One region of the Anaerobacillus sp. QJM3NY_32 genome, then DNA from elsewhere that is predicted to be linked to it. Evidence: a T-box and tRNA genes for the amino acid it is inferred to sense, from the RefSeq annotation. Region 1 holds a T-box; the other holds one or more tRNA genes.

Region 1 (8,515 bases):
GACTTTCTTTTCTTTTTGCCATAGGTGCTCTTGCCATAATCCTGACACTACGCCAGCAAGGTGTTCCTGTTCTACCGGAAGCTCATCACCTGGTAAGAACACAGAAGCCGTTTCATAGAAAGCAACATTATCTAGCTGACGGTTGCGGTTATACTGCGCTATCTCTAGAAGATGCGGAATCAGGCTCGTTCTAAGTTCACTTCTTTCTTCACTCATTGGCATCGCAAGACGAACTGCTTCGGCTGATTCATCAGAGAAGAAAAGACGTTTAGAAGGCGACGTAAGAGAATACGTTACTGTTTGGAAAAGACCAGCGCCTTCAAGCGTACGGCGAACATGGCGACGCTTCACTTGATATTCTGACAGCTGTCCTGGCGTACTTTCTGTAAGAGGTAGCGTTGCAGGAACATTATCATATCCGTAGAGGCGTCCTACTTCTTCAATTAAATCTTCAGAAATCGTTATATCCGGGCGGCGCGGCGGTACCTGAACGGTAAATGTGCCACCAAAGTTCTGATAAGAGAATTGCAGACGCTCAAAAATAGCAGCAACTTCTGTTTCAGAAATTTCTGTCCCAAGAACTTGATTAATTCGGTTCACTTCAATACTAACGTCAAGAGCTTCGATGGTTCGAGATCCCTGTTCAGCAATACCTTTTAACACTGTTCCACCGGCAATTTCTTGAATGAGCTGAGCAGCGCGTTCGCTTGCACCAACAACGCGGTTTCGATCAATTCCTTTTTCAAAACGCGCACTTGAGTCACTACGTAACCCTAGATCTTTCGATGCTTTCCGAACAAGCTTGCTGTTAAAGTAAGCTGCTTCAAGCAAAATCGTTGTTGTGTCTTCTTGTACTTCAGAATCAGCACCACCCATAACACCAGCCACGGCAACGGGTTTTGAACCATTCGTGATGACAAGATGCTCATTCGAAAGCGTGCGTTCAGCATCATCGAGAGTGACAATTTTTTCTCCTTCAGTTGCGCGACGTATCACAACTTCCTTCGATCCAAACCGATTATAATCAAAAGCATGAAGCGGCTGTCCGTATTCCAAAAGAACATAGTTCGTAATATCCACTACGTTGTTAATTGGACGAATACCAGCAGAAACGAGGCGATTTACAAGCCACTGCGGTGATGATTTGATCGTTACGTCTTTAATAATGGAAGCTCCATAATAAGGATTATCTTCTTCATTCTCTACACGAACTGACACATACTCTTCAACGTCTTCATCCGAGCGAACAAGCTCTGGAGACGGAAGTTCAATTGATCGATTCAATACTGCCCCAACTTCATAAGCGACGCCGATCATGTTCATCGCATCAGCTCTGTTTGGAGTAAGACCTAGCTCAAGAACTTCATCATTTAGATTCAAGTATTCAAGCGCATCTTCACCAGGTGTCACGTCTTCACTAAATACAAAGATTCCGTCTGCATACTCTTTCGATACAAGTTTACTTTCAATTCCAAGCTCCTGAAGTGAGCAGATCATACCATGAGAAGCTTCACCGCGAAGTTTTGCTTTCTTAATCTTAAAATTGCCTGGAAGTACAGCCCCAACTTTTGCTACTGCTACGTACTGTCCTTGAGCAATATTTGGTGCTCCACAAATAATTTGGACCGGCTCTTCTTCACCAACATTCACCTGACAAATATTTAACTTATCAGCATCAGGGTGTTGCTGACATTCAAGAACGTGACCAATAACCACGCCGGTAATTCCTTTATTAAGCTTTTCGACTGTTTCAACCTCAATACCACCCTTAGTAATCAGGTCTGCCAGTTCATCAGCTGAGTAACTATCTAAATCTACATACTGCTGTAGCCAATTCATTGATACGAGCATGTTTTATCCTCCTAACTTCCAATCATATTATAGTGAATTAAATTGTTTAATAAATCTGCTGTCATTCGTGTAGAAATGACGTATGTCATCAATACCATATTTCAGCATAGCGATCCGTTCTGGTCCCATACCAAATGCAAACCCAGTGACTTTCTCAGGATCGAAGCCGGACATGCGAAGTACATTCGGATGTACCATACCGCCTCCAAGAATTTCTATCCATCCGGTTCCTTTACATACAGAGCAGCCATTCCCGCCGCAATTAAAGCAAGAAATATCCATCTCCACAGAAGGCTCAGTAAATGGGAAGAAGCTTGGGCGAAGACGGATTTCACGTTCTTCTCCAAACATTTTTTTCGCAAATGATTGGAGCACACCTTTTAGATCACTCATGCGAACATTCTCACCAACCATTAGTCCTTCAATTTGCATAAACTGATGGGAGTGTGTTGCATCATCTGTATCACGGCGATAAACTTTACCGGGCACGATGATTTTAACAGGACCTTCTCCATTTAACTTCTCCATCGTTCTAGCTTGCATTGGAGAGGTATGCGTTCTTAATAGCGTTTCTTCAGTTATATAGAATGAATCCTGCATATCTCGAGCCGGATGATCCTTAGGAAGATTTAACGCTTCGAAATTATAATAATCGGTTTCAACTTCTGGTCCTTCCGCAATCGAGAATCCCATACCAAGAAATAGGTCTTCAATTTCTTCGATTACCCTCGTTAGTGGGTGATGATTTCCTCTCTTAATTGGACGACCCGGCAGAGAAATATCGATCGTTTCTTTCTTTAATCGTTCTTCTACGGCTGCTTTTTCTAAACGAGTCACTTTCTCCTCTAATTGATCCGAAATCGCTGAGCGAATTTCATTAACGAGCTGCCCCATTTTCGGACGTTCTTCTTTAGACAATTTCCCCATACCTTTGGAAATTTCTGTAATTGGACCTTTTTTCCCAAGGTATTTCACTTTGATATCCTGCACTTCTTTCATTGAAGAAGCTTGCTGAATTTCTGATAGTGCTTCTTCTTTCAACGTTTGTAAACACTCTTGCATCTTTTCAACCTCCACTTCATTTTCGTGTTTGCTTCTTTTTGCAATAAAAAAATCCTCGCTCCCCAGAAAGGGGCGAAGATTTGATTTCGCGGTACCACCCTAATTCACCGATAGAGTACACCTATCAGCCTTAAGCAAAAAATAACGGCTTGTAAACCGATCCGCTTTCGAACGAACAAAGCGGCAACTCCAGAGCGAATTCGGCAGCGTCCCAATAGAAATGCTTTCAGTCTCGGCATTTCCTCCCTGCAAAGGCAGCGGCAGCTTACTACTCTCCATCATTGTTTTTAACATATATAAGTTGCTTTTAATTATAGAAAAAAATCGCTATATCCGCAAGCCTTATTATGAAGGTAACAATCCATACATCAGAATTCCTGCTGCAACGGCGACATTTAACGACTCTGCTTTACCATATATCGGAATATACACGTTCTCGTCTGCTAAACGTTGAAGCTCGTCTGATACACCGTTTGCTTCGTTTCCAAGAATGACAGCAAACTGAGAAGATGAATCAAGCTCTTGATATGGCGTTCCTCCACTCACTTCTGTTGCGTATATAAGCATGCCAGCTTCTTTTAATTTCTGAACTTCTGTCACCAAGTCCCCTTTTATTACAGGAAGATGATAAATAGATCCCTGGGTGGATCGAAGCACCTTACTGTTATAAGCATCAACGGTTCCATGTCCAAGTAGAAGGCCGTCGTATCCAGCACTATCTGCAGTTCGAATAATCGTTCCCAAATTACCGGGATCCTGAATGGCGTCCAGTAATAATAGTTTGCCATGACGAGGTAGTTCAGGCTCAACCATTTTACAAACGGCCATAATCCCCTGTGGTGTTTCTGTATCCGTTAGTTCTTGCATCACTTTCTCCGTAACAGTATAGACAACAGGAAGCACTTTAAACGGATAAGCAGATAAGTCAGTGCCTTCTGTCACAATCAATTCTGTGATTGAAGCTTCAGCCTTTGCAGCTTCTTCTACAATATGTGGACCTTCAATGATATAAGAGAAAGCTTTCTCTCTACCCTTTCGCGTCTGAAGTTTTTTCCAATCTTTCACTTTTTGATTTTTAGCGGATTCGATAATCATTATGCTCTCCTTCAGTTTTCAATGTTTCCATTATAAAGGGTTGAAAGGGAAGATTCCAATAAAACTCATGAAATTTCTTCAATTCGCTCATACTAATGAGGCTTGAACCAACAAGCGAATGAGAAAGGTGAGGTGGAAAGTATGGACCTTAACTTACGCAAAGCGATTCTCGCTAATATTAATGGCAACAACGAGGAGCAACTCGAAGCGACAATCCTCGACGCCATGCAAAGCGGAGAAGAGAAAATGCTCCCTGGGCTTGGTGTTCTTTTCGAAATTCTTTGGAAAGAAGCACCAGAAAATGAGCGAGAGCAAATGCTCTCTTATATGGCACAGGGTGTAAATTAACAAGCAAAATCCGGTGGCAAGAGCCACCGGATTTTGTGTTCTAGTTAAAGATAATTTCTTTCACAGTATCAGCATCAAGCTTTTTAATCACTTCAACAATCAAATTAACTGCATTCTCAAAATCGTCACGATGAAGAATCGCTGCGTGAGTATGAATATAGCGTGTGGCAATTGTGATGGAAAGTGCAGGTACTCCATTTGCTGTTAAATGAATTTTACCTGAATCTGTCCCACCGCCTGCAATAGAGTCAAACTGATAAGGAATATTGTTCTCATCAGCTGTATCTGTTACAAAGTCACGAAGACCTTTGTGACCGACCATTGAAGCATCATACATAATAATTTGAGGACCTTTCCCCATTTTGGATTGAGCGTCCTTATCACTTACTCCAGGAGTATCACCAGCGATACCAACGTCAACCGCAAAGCCGATATCAGGCTTAATCATGTTTGTAGCCGTAGTCGCTCCGCGAAGACCTACTTCCTCTTGTACCGTACCAACGCCGTAGACAGTATTAGGATGCTCTTCTCCTTTTAGCTTACGAAGTACTTCGATCGCAATAGCACAGCCAATACGGTTATCCCATGCTTTCGCCATAAGCATTTTTTCGTTATTCATAACAGTAAATTCACAAACTGGAACAACAGAATCTCCCGGCTTAACGCCCCATTCCATAGCCTCTTCTCGGCTTGAAGCACCAATATCAATGAACATATCCTTCTTGTCGACCGATTTCTTACGCTGTTCAGGAGGAAGAATATGTGGTGGTTTAGAACCGATGACGCCCATAATGTTACCATTACGAGTCATGACGTTAACACGCTGTGCAAGCATAACCTGCTCCCACCAGCCGCCAACTGTTTGGAAATAAAGAAAGCCTTTATCATCAATACGCGTTACCATAAAGCCAATCTCATCGAGGTGACCTGCAACCATAATTTTTGGGCCTTCTGCTTTACCTTTTTTAACCGCAATTAAGCTGCCTAGATTATCATACATGATTTCATCTGAAAGAGATTCAATGTGCTTCTTCATCACTTCACGAGGTTCACGTTCGTTACCTGGTACGCCATTCGCATCAGTGAGTTCTTTCAGCATCTGCAACGTTTCGTCTAGCTTAGCCATATGTATTGCCTCCTTGATATGTATTCTCTGTTCATTATAACGGTTTCCGAAATATTTCACAATTCAGAGGACTCTTGAATCTAATATCCCTGATCCTGTCGAGTATGATTCACTTTATTTTTTTTCAAATACGCTTCATTCATTTCTTCAAACCGTAGCCCGATAAGTTGTCCAAGTAAAAGATAACTTTCCATTAAATCGTTAAATGCTTCCTCATTTTTTTCACTTGCCACTTGATCAATCGCTTTGTAGACACGATGGAAAGCATGTACTTCAGAGCCAGCGGGATCGCCTTTTGACACCGCTTCATACGTTGTAATGCCCAATTCAATCCCTAATGAGAGAATAAAATGAATACCATCCACATACTCCTCTAGAATCGTTTCTTTAGGGGAAGGAGCTTTTTTACTCCAATATTTAAAACAACGTGTTTCATTCGCTAGTTCTCCAATCTCGACTTTAAGAGCAAGTAGTTTATTCTCGAATAAATCTTCATGCTCCAAATTGTGTTCCTTTACAATCCGAGTATCAAGTTGTCTTTGTAATGTAAATAATTGTTCGAATTTCAATGAACTCTTCCTTTCTTAAATCTTTTCTTTTTATGAAACCTTTCTTTATCATATACGTATAGAGAATAGAAGCATAGTGAAAATGAGGTGCTGACTAATGATTATTATTCTTTTTCGTCTTGTCATTCTCGTAGCCATGGTATTAATCGCTTATTCTGTCATCCGCTTTTTTATGGATCCAAAACGAAAGCTGGAAAAAGCTCACGATCATAAAGAATACTATTTTTTTGATGACTCGTCCAATGTAAGAAAGAATTTTCTCGTCACCTACAAAGGTGCCTTATTCGAAGGTGAAAAGTACCTTGGCACTACTGAAAATTCGTTCGATATTATTACACTTTCAGTAGGGGTAAAAAATGCATCAGAACTATATTTACTTGAGAAAGAAGATTTCTATTTTCTTGAAAAGGAAATGGACATCCGCTATCCTAGTGCAAAAATTGAATGGAAGAGCCCAGTCAAAGAATTTTTACGCCATCGCGAAAATACTTAACAAACAAAACCCCTCCGATCTGGAGGGGTTTTGTTTGTTTACGATCAAATTAAAAAGCTTTTTTATCTCACAGGCTGAAAGAAATCCTCCCACTTCATAATCCACTCTCTTCTTCTTAGTAAATAGAAAAGGATGACAAGTCCACACAACATAAGTACGATGACGACCGGATCGAACCTACTAATCGCCGTTCCAAAGAAAGAATACAACAAAGCGAGAGGTACATTTGAAATGAGGGATGACCGCAAATAATCTCTAAAGTCTTTAGATACCTCAATTAAACAAAGGGAAATGAAATGAAAATGAACGAAAGGCACTAATCGAAGAATGGCAATTTGCCCAACTGACATTGGCATATGTTTACGTGTCCATCGTTCTTTCATTCGAATAATTTTCTTAAACAAACCCGGCGTCCGCTTAACAACTAAATAAAAAACCGTACTTACAACAGTAATCCCAATCAATGAGTAAATCGTGCCATATATTGCGCCAAACATCACTCCACCAGCAACACAAACAACGCTAACGGGAACAAATACAAACTGACGAATAAAATGAAAAATAATGAAATAGAACGGGGCGTAAATTCCGCTATTTGATACAACCTCCACAAGCGGTAGGACGAGCTCATTCATGATGTTCCCCCCTTCCTTTAACCTTTATGACAAGAGACGAGCTGTTATGTCAAAAAGCGAAGAATCTCGATTAGAATATTATTTGGAAATACGTGGACAATAAGGGGAGATTTAATCAGTTCGGTAATTGGAGGGGATAAATTATGGATGAACTTGTTATTGCTCGTTCATTATTTGGAATGACAATGGGCGTACATATTATTTATGCAACACTCGGTGTAGGCTTACCTTTAATGGTTCTTGTAGCAGAGCTCATGTATCAAAAAACAAAAGATAGAGATTATGCGATAATGGCCAATCGATGGACGAAAGGGTTTGCTGTTTTACTAGGGGTGGCGATTCCTACAGGAACCATTGCAGGTGTACAGCTTTCTCTCTTATGGCCAGGATTTATGGAAGTCGTTGGACGAGTGATTGCATTGCCCTTTCAAATTGAAATATATGCTTTCTTCCTAGAAGCTCTCTTTATGTCAATCTATGTTTATGCTGCAGATCGCCTTTCTCCAATCATGCGAATTGTGAGCGTAACGCTTGTTGCATTCGGTGCGAGCGCATCAGCTATCTTAATTACAAATGTCCACGCTTTTGAAGGTACACCAGCTGGATTTGAGATAGTAGACGGAAAGTTCGTTAACGTTGATCCATGGGAGGCATTCTTCAATCCTTCCTTCCTAGTTACAGCTGGACACGTAACTGTTTCTGCTTTAATGACAGGGGCATTTGTTATCGCATCGATTGCGGCATATAAAATGATTCGTCAACGAGGTAATACGAGAGAATATAAATTTCATCATAAAGCATTAATGATGGGGCTCGTTATCGGAGGGGTTTTTTCAATCTTGACCGCCTTAAATGGACATGAATCTGCTCAACAACTGTATCAATATCAACCTGAGAAACTCGCGGCGGCGGAAGGTTTGTTTGAAACACAAACTTATGCACCACTTGCTATTGGCGGCTACACCGATAAAGAAGAACGTGAGGTAAAGTGGGCAATTGAAGTTCCGTGGGCACTTAGTTTTCTATCCGACGACGCATTTGATACTGAAGTACTCGGTCTTGAAGAATGGCCTGAAGAAGAGTGGCCACCACTATTTGTCCATACCTTGTTCAATTCAATGGTCGGGATTGGTTCCCTACTCATGCTATTGTCTATTGTTGGATTTACTTGGTACAAAATCCTTAAACGAAAAGAATTTCCACGCTGGCTCATGTGGGCATTTATTGCTGCAGGTCCGCTCGCCATTACCGCAATTGAATTCGGATGGATATTCGCCTGTACTGGCAGACAGCCCTGGATTATCTATCACGTTATGAAGACAGAAGAAGCGGTCAC
Region 2 (8,515 bases), 280 kb from region 1:
TTCATTAAAGTAATCATACGTACCAGAGTCCGTACCTGGGCTAAATAGTTCGATTTTTTCTTCAGGCCATTCAGAGTTAACGTCACTCCACATTGTTGCTTCGCCAGTCCAGATCATTTTAAGCTCGTCGATTGTAAGCTGATCTACCCAGTCATTTTCAGAGTTAACAACGATAGAAAGGCCGTCTTTTGCAATTTCAAATTCAGTGAATTCAATTCCAGCTTCTTCAAGCGCCGAAACTTCTTCTTCTTTAATCGGACGAGAAGCGTTACTCATGTCTGTTTCTCCAGCTGCGAACTTTTCGAATCCGCCACCAGATCCTGAAACACCAACACTTACTTTTACGTCAGGTTGTGCGGAAGCATATTCTTCAGCTACAGCTTCCATGATTGGAAATACTGTAGAAGATCCGTCCATTAGTACGTCTCCAGAAACTTCACCATCGCTGTTTGTGCTACCAGAGTTTTCTGTATTACCAGAGTTATTCCCGCAAGCTGCTGCGAAAACCATTACTAGCGACATAACTACCATGAGCATAATACCTTTGAACTTCATGTAATTTCCCCCTAAATGGATGTTTGTACTTGTGACCAACCAGGTTGTTTGTGTACTGGCCTCTCAATCACAATTCTTAGAATACAGGCTAGATATTAATGTCGTATAAACCGAATGTAAAGAGATTGTAAATGCGTGTCGGAAAACGTTTTAATTAGTCTTTTTTGGGGCATACCTTACTTTTGCAATGCATTCAGCCTATCACTTCACCTCAATCTGACAGATATTATTCATTAATTTGTCCTTAAACAATAAAAAAAACCGCTTTTCAGCGGTTTTTCATGAAATGCTATTCTGTTTCTTTTTTGTTAGCCTCAATAGGTTTCTTCGCTTCATCTTTTAAATCAAAATAAGCATCTAGAACGCGTCCACCTATTTTTTTATTAACATATCCTGAAGAAGAATCATTTACTTCTGGAACTACTACAGAAAAGGCTACTTCGGGATTATCATAAGGTGCATAGCCAACAAGGGTTAAATTATATCCATCTCCGATTTGCGCTGTTCCAGTCTTCCCAGCAGCTTGATAATCATCACTTTGGAAGTAAGGATAATGTGTACCTGCGGTTCCATTTGCCGTATTCATAACCATCCACATCCCCTTTTGGACATGTGTCACTTCTTCTTCACTCATTTTAATTTTGTTTAACACCTCTGGAGTGTTTTGGAAAAGAATAGTATTTGATAGACCATCTTTTTCAGAAGGTTCATGAACTTCTTTTAATATGTGTGGCTCAATACGATAGCCGCCATTTGCGATTGTAGAGGTATACTGAGCCATTTGCATTGGTGTATACGTATCATACTGTCCAATTGCAAAATCGAGAATTTTACCGAATTCATTCACACCTCCGTTTAATCCTGCACTTTCACCAGGGAGATCAACCCCGGTTTTAACGCCTAGACCAAACTGAGAGAATGACTCTTTTAGCTCATCGTAAGCTGAAGGGTCATAACTACTACTTTCGTACGGAGCATAGTCATAGTCAGCCATCTTCATCGCGATTTTCCACATATATACGTTTGAAGATCTTTGTAAAGCAACTAGGTCTGATATAGGCCCCATCGCATTAGCCGTATAAGAAGATTTTTTACCTTCGTCCTTAAAGTATAAAACTTCATCCACAAGCGTCGTATTCGGGTTAATAACACCATACTGATAACCTGTTAAAACAGTTGCTCCTTTAACAGTCGATCCCATTGCGTAGGAGTCACCGATCACTCCAAACGTTCGGTCTTTAAACTCTCCGTTGCTATATTCCTTACCAGCAAGAGAAAGAATTTCACCTGTTTTGGGATCCATCATGACTACATAGCCTCGTGTTGCCCCATATTGTCTTGCATCACGAAGCTCTTCATCGAGAATTTTCTCGACTTCCTTTTGAAGATCGATGTCTAATGAGAGGACCAAATCGTTTCCTCTTTGTCCTTCAATTACTTTCGGTTCACCAATTGGCTCTCCTGATTTGTCGGTCACGTAGGTTTGCTTTTCTTTTTGACCTTTTAAGTACTCTTCATATTCTTTCTCGAGATAGCTAATCCCCACTTTGTCATTTCTTTCGTAATCTCTCAAACCATAATAATCTAACTCATCTTTAGGGATTGGTCCGACCCTTCCGAAAATTGTTTGAAGAGTATTTCCATAAGGATATTCTCGAGTTGCGTCTGCTTGAATTTCTATTCCAGGTAGTGAACCAAGGTTTTCACTTACTTTAGCAATTTCATCTTCAGTTAAACCAATCTTAATTGTTTGAGATGATAAAGCGTACCCAGTATCCATCGCCCTTTTGATAGCAGCTACCTCAAGCTCTTGTGGATCGTTCTTAATCTCTTCTAAATCATCATCATTAATCCGTTCAATTTGGAGCTGATAAGCTTCACTCGACTCAAGTTCTTCCCACTCTTTTTCCGTTAGCTTTGCCTTCGCTTTTTCCGGATTCGTCACAATCCAATAATCTTTAAGATCTCGATCAATGACATCATCTGTATCTTTTTCAATATACCCAGCTAATTTCTGAGCTAATTCAAGCCTCTCAGCTTGCTTAGTATTCTGCGTTCGGATATATGTAAGCGCAAATTCAGGGTTATTATCAACCAGAACTCGCCCATAACGGTCATACATTTTCCCACGAGGCGCTGTTGATTCTGCTGTAACATTCTCAGTTTGCTCAGAAACACGCTCGTATTCTTCACCATTTACAATCTGTATAACGCCCAGTCGAAGAATTAATGTAGAAAACAAAAGGAATACAGATAAAAATAATATATTTAGCCTTAAAGGCACATGATTTTTCTTTTTCTTCGTGTTCACGATAGACTCCCTTCCCTTAAACAAATATAGACACCTGTTCCAGACAGGTGTCTCTGCTCTCTCTTCTACTTACTATACTTAGTGATATAAAAAAAGTAAAGGGTCTAATGAGCTATTGTACGGTGTCAGGAGAAGGGTTTGGGGGATGGGGAGCTTGAAGTTTTCTTACAAACAGGTAAATAAACGAATGGCCAGCACCAACAATTAATAATAAAATCGGAATGCTCGTTTCATCGTCGAATAACGCTACTGTTATTAAGAATAAAAGAACGGAAACAATTCGTCCTAAGTTTAAGTACACCTCTCGAACGACAATGTACTCAATCCGCATTTCAGCTGCATTCCAAGCCTTACCGATCACATCGTACGTAAGCGAAATGTAGGGAACAAGTAAAAGTGGATAAGCAAGAGAAATACAAACACCATACATTAACAACCGGGCAAACGTTAGGTCGGATACAAGCAAGAAAACCGAAGCGTAAAGAATAAGTCCGCCATATAAAATAGCCTTCTTACGATATCGCGGTTTAATCAATCTCGTCGCCAAATAATAGGCTAAAAACGATACTCCTGAATTAACAAGTCCAAATGTACCAATTGCAAGCTCACTTTCCGTCGTAATAAAAACCAGGACAACGATAATGAAAATAAAGGTACCTTCTCTTATACCTTGAAAAAAATGCGCGTGTAAAATGTTAAGCCAATCTGTATTCGCTTTTCTTTCTTGAAAAACACGTGTAAATGAAAAAGTCCCTTTGGCAGAACGACGTTCGAGAAAGAAACTTAAGATTACAGCTGCGAAAAACAAAGCAAGTGAGACGGCAAATATTACTTTGTATCCCGTGAATGCTTCTAGACTTGAAATAATAACACCAGCAAATATTGGCCCAATCATCCCAGCGAAAGATGTAAGTAAACCAAGGAATCCATTAAAGAAATCCCTTGTGTCCGGTTCTGTAATTTCGAATGTTAGCACATTAAATGCAAGCCAATAAAAGCCAAACCCTATTCCGAGTAAAGCGCCCAGTAAGATAAGCAAATGACTAGCGTTCTGACCAAGAAAAAGCACTGTTATATAGAAAAGAGCGAGAAAAATCACTCCAATCCGCAATACAATAACTCTATCCATTTTCTTAGCCCATCTACCTGCGAGAATAAAGGTAAGCGGCTGACTTATAACCGCAGCAAGGTTGTATATACCTATATCCGCAAACTCACCAGACTGCTTCCACAAGTAAACATTTACGAACGTATTTGAGAGCGCAATACTCAGCGCGTATAAACCACCGATTGTAAGTAATAACAACAAATCTTTTGTTACTTCTATCTCACCAATCATATGTTTTATAACTTTCATAACAAACTCCCCTTTTTTCATCCACCCTTATTTTGACTTAAATTCTGTTCGTTATGCGGATGAAACAAAAAGGATAAACTGTTTTTGAAAGGGGACTGGGTATGTATTACTTTCTATATCGGACAGACTACATTACTGAAGACAGTCAAATCCAACTACTTCAAAGCGTTCAACATCTTATAGGAGATGATGAACACTCGTTCTTTATTAATAGGATGAGGCACTATCTTCAAATCCAATATCGAAATGATCTCATCTCATTAACCATCACAGATCATCAAGTTCTGATTTGTACACCTCATGATTTTGAAACTGGCTGTGATTTTACAGATTTTATAATAAATTTCATGCTACACCATTTAGGAACAATTTATACCTTAATCGAACCATAATAGAAAAACCCCCAACATAAATGTCGGGGGTTTTGAAAGCTTGGTAAATTATTTAGCTGCTTCGTAACGCTTTGCAACTTCATCCCAGTTAACTACATTCCAGAATGCAGCGATGTAATCAGGACGTTTGTTTTGATACTTAAGATAATAAGCATGCTCCCAAACATCTAGCCCAAGAATTGGTGTAACACCTTCCATTACTGGAGTATCTTGGTTTGGAGTGCTTGTTACTTCAAGTTCTCCACCTTTTACTACTAGCCAAGCCCAGCCTGAGCCAAAACGACCAGCTGCAGCATTAGCAAATTCTTCTTTAAAGCTTTCAAAGCTACCAAATTTCTTTTTAAGTGCTTCGCTTAGATCACCTGATGGTTCGCCGCCACCGTTAGGGCTTAGCAATTGCCAGAAAAGTGAGTGGTTAGCGTGCCCGCCACCATTGTTTCGAACAGCAGTGCGAATGCCTTCAGGAAGTGCGTCAAGGTTGCCAAGAAGATCTTCAAGGCTCTTAGATGCATGCTCCTCATGACCTTCTAGTGCACCATTTAATTTTGTTACATATGCGTTATGGTGCTTGTCGTGGTGGATCTTCATTGTTTCTTCGTCGATGTGTGGTTCTAGTGCATTGTAGTCGTAAGGTAGTTCTGGTAGTTCAAATTTAGCCATTGTGAATCTCCTCCTTAAATATAGTATGTAACTTGCTGTTAGGGTAGCGTTAGCCACCACTTGAACATGATGTCGTCACAAGTTTACACTAGCAGAATTGTCATGCGTTTTCAAATAATAAACCTTTGAATTTCCGCAACACAGATAAAGTTTCCCCTCAGTATATGGAATTAAACATCTTAAAGAAAAAAATCGAGAATTAACAGCGTAATAACATACATAAAACATAAAAAAACTCGTCATTAATTGACGAGTGGGATCTTTATTGAGTGGTGGCTCCGGACGGAATCGAACCGCCGACACGAGGATTTTCAGTCCTCTGCTCTACCGACTGAGCTACAGAGCCAAATCATGTTATCAGTATTAATTTTAATTAGTATGTAGTTTGCATTTACATTAAAAGTAATTTGGCCTTGCTATGAGCTTAGGTTGCCCCTAGGGCAATCCGATCAAATTCTGACGAAGAAGTATGTTCGACGTAGTAAGAATTTCATTTTGGTTGCGGGGGCAGGATTTGAACCTGCGACCTTTGGGTTATGAGCCCAACGAGCTACCGAACTGCTCCACCCCGCGATGATGTAAAAGAACTTAATTTGCATCCATTTTTTAGAAAGCTAACTTTTAGAAAATGGAGGAGGAAGAGGGATTCGAACCCCCGCGGGCGACTAAGCCCCTGTCGGTTTTCAAGACCGATCCCTTCAGCCAGACTTGGGTATTCCTCCGATATGCATTTGGTGGACCCTGCAGGACTCGAACCTGCGACCGGACGGTTATGAGCCGTCAGCTCTAACCAGCTGAGCTAAGGGTCCTTATGTAATAAGTGGGGCGGCTGATGGGAATTGAACCCACGAATGCCGGAATCACAATCCGGTGCGTTAACCACTTCGCCACAACCGCCATGTTGTATCGTTGAAATATATGGTAGCGGCGGAGGGGATCGAACCCCCGACCTCACGGGTATGAACCGTACGCTCTAGCCAGCTGAGCTACACCGCCATATGGCTCCACAGGTAGGATTCGAACCTACGACCGATCGGTTAACAGCCGATAGCTCTACCACTGAGCTACTGTGGAATATTTCTTAACGACAAGAACTAATATATCATATGGATAAAGAAAGCGTCAATAAGTTTTTCGAATTTAATTGAATTAATCTTAATTCCAGTTATGAAAATACTATATCACGCTTTCATTTTGTCATCAAGAACTTATAGGACATACACTAGGAACACAACAACCATGATCGTTTGGAGTAATCCTTTCATAACAGCTCCACCAAGAAAACCAAGCAATGAACCTACACCTACTTGAACAGATTCTTTAAAAGCTTTTCGATGAATAACTAGTTCAGCTAAGATAGCCCCGATAAATGGTCCAAGGATGATCCCTGCAAACGGAATGACAAATGGGCCAACAAGTAAACCAATTGTACTCCCCCATATCGCCGCCTTTGACCCTCCATACTTCTTCACGCCAAATAAATTACTAGCATAGTCCGCAACAAATAATAACATCGTCAGCAGAACTTCAACAATCCAAAAGGAAATAGTCATTGAACCAAAATCAAAAAACACCCCATACAGGATAAACCCAACATAAATAAATAGTACGGCTGGAATAATCGGATAAATCAATCCCACAAATGCAATGATGAACGACGCAATAATCAGGCACCATATTAGAATATCCACGCTTTCAACCTCCCTTCAACTTGACTCTATTTTAGCGGAGATGTCACTTTTCTTCTATATAATGATAAAAAGAAGCAGAGGCATCCCTCTGCTTCCCGCATTTATTCTTCTCCAATGACGGCTTCTGCAATATTCACCGCATGGTCACCAATACGCTCAAGGTTACTGATGATATCAACAAAAACAATTCCAGCACTTCCAGTACATTCACCCTCATTTAGACGAAGGATATGCTGCTTACGAAGCGTTCTTTCCATTTTGTCGATCTTATCTTCTAGCTTAACAACTTCCTGCGCCTTAGCTACATCCCATTTATCAAGTGCATCAAAGGCTTCATTGAGTGCAGAAAGAGTCAGATTAAACATTTCATCAAGGTCTTTCATAGCAACGTCAGTCATCTTCACTTTATTGCTTATTTGATAATCAACCAACTCAACAATATTCTCCATATGATCGCCAATACGCTCGATATCACGAACTGAGTCCATTAGCATACCGTGTCGTGTCGACTCATCTCCAGACAGAGAAGTTGCTGATAATTGGATAAGGTAATCTGTAATTTTATTATCCAGGTTGTTAATAGCTTCTTCATACTGAGCGGTTTTTTCAGCGCTCTTCTGACTCTTAGATGTTAAATAATTTGATGCTTCTTTAACACCCTTATAAGCAAATCCGCTCATTCGAATCACTTCTTCTTTAGCTTGTCCTAATGCAACAGATGGAGAGCGTTCGATAAATACTGGATCAAGGTGTTTTGGCTTATATTCAATCGTTGCATCATCACCAGGAATAATTTTTGTAACGAGATAGGCAAGTCCGGCAATGAATGGGAATTGGATAACAGTATTTGTAATGTTAAAGATCCCGTGTCCGAATGCAATCGTCATTTCCGGTGTTAAGTTTAATGCATCTCTTAAGTATTCAATAAACGGCGTATAGGCGAATAAGAATATTAGGAAAAGCGCCGTTCCAATTAAATTGAAAATAACGTGAGTCAGTGCTGTACGTCTAGCGGCAACGGATGCACCGATAGAAGCAAGAACTGCGGTAATCGTTGTACCGATATTATCTCCAAACAGAACTGGTAATGCAGCTTGAATATCCATTGCGTTCTGTGAATAAAGACCTTGCAATACACCAATTGTCGCACTGGAACTTTGTACAATGACAGTAAATACTGTACCGATCACAACGCCTAACAGTGGGTTCGAGCTCATGCTTACTGTTAATTCTTGGAAAGCCTCAAGGCTACGAAGTGGTTTCATTCCCGTACTCATTAATTCAAGTCCAAAGAACAACGCACCAAATCCGAAGACGATTTGACCAGCGTAGTTAATTTTCTTGTTTTTAAAGAAGAAAATTAACAAAGAACCGATGGCTATAATTGGAAGTGCGTAATCTTTAATAGGAAAACCAATAATAAATGCTGTAACAGTTGTACCAATGTTCGCACCCATTACAACGCCAATTGCTTGCTTCAGAGTCATAAATCCTGCGTTAACAAGACCGACTGTTAAAACCGTTGTTCCTGAACTACTTTGTATGAGAA

What was found. The T-box of region 1 lies ahead of pheS (phenylalanine--tRNA ligase subunit alpha). A T-box ahead of a tRNA ligase gene usually reads a tRNA of that ligase, here a tRNA-Phe.
Region 2: it has a tRNA-Phe gene. The T-box ahead of pheS (phenylalanine--tRNA ligase subunit alpha) is inferred to sense a tRNA for this amino acid. The anticodon was not compared.

Annotation. Positions count from the first base shown of each region.
Region 1 covers NZ_CM149684.1:3,030,868-3,039,382, forward strand. The annotation lists gene pheT (phenylalanine--tRNA ligase subunit beta) at 1-1,851, opposite strand, end outside; gene pheS (phenylalanine--tRNA ligase subunit alpha) at 1,879-2,913, opposite strand; T-box leader at 2,979-3,204, opposite strand; gene AC0VYH_RS15910 (TrmH family RNA methyltransferase) at 3,259-4,011, opposite strand; gene sspI (small acid-soluble spore protein SspI) at 4,150-4,356, shown strand; gene AC0VYH_RS15920 (M42 family metallopeptidase) at 4,397-5,482, opposite strand; gene AC0VYH_RS15925 (dUTP diphosphatase) at 5,563-6,051, opposite strand; gene AC0VYH_RS15930 (sigma-w pathway protein ysdB) at 6,149-6,544, shown strand; gene AC0VYH_RS15935 (TVP38/TMEM64 family protein) at 6,607-7,179, opposite strand; gene AC0VYH_RS15940 (cytochrome ubiquinol oxidase subunit I) at 7,323-8,515, shown strand, end outside.
Region 2 covers NZ_CM149684.1:2,751,988-2,760,502, forward strand. The annotation lists gene AC0VYH_RS14480 (PstS family phosphate ABC transporter substrate-binding protein) at 1-555, opposite strand, end outside; gene AC0VYH_RS14485 (peptidoglycan D,D-transpeptidase FtsI family protein) at 845-2,866, opposite strand; gene AC0VYH_RS14490 (MFS transporter) at 2,979-4,223, opposite strand; gene AC0VYH_RS14495 (hypothetical protein) at 4,325-4,615, shown strand; gene AC0VYH_RS14500 (superoxide dismutase) at 4,664-5,275, opposite strand; tRNA gene AC0VYH_RS14505 (tRNA-Phe) at 5,546-5,621, opposite strand; tRNA gene AC0VYH_RS14510 (tRNA-Met) at 5,772-5,848, opposite strand; tRNA gene AC0VYH_RS14515 (tRNA-Ser) at 5,905-5,997, opposite strand; tRNA gene AC0VYH_RS14520 (tRNA-Ile) at 6,008-6,084, opposite strand; tRNA gene AC0VYH_RS14525 (tRNA-His) at 6,097-6,172, opposite strand; tRNA gene AC0VYH_RS14530 (tRNA-Met) at 6,195-6,271, opposite strand; tRNA gene AC0VYH_RS14535 (tRNA-Asn) at 6,275-6,349, opposite strand; gene AC0VYH_RS14540 (DUF456 domain-containing protein) at 6,484-6,966, opposite strand; gene AC0VYH_RS14545 (Na/Pi cotransporter family protein) at 7,068-8,515, opposite strand, start outside.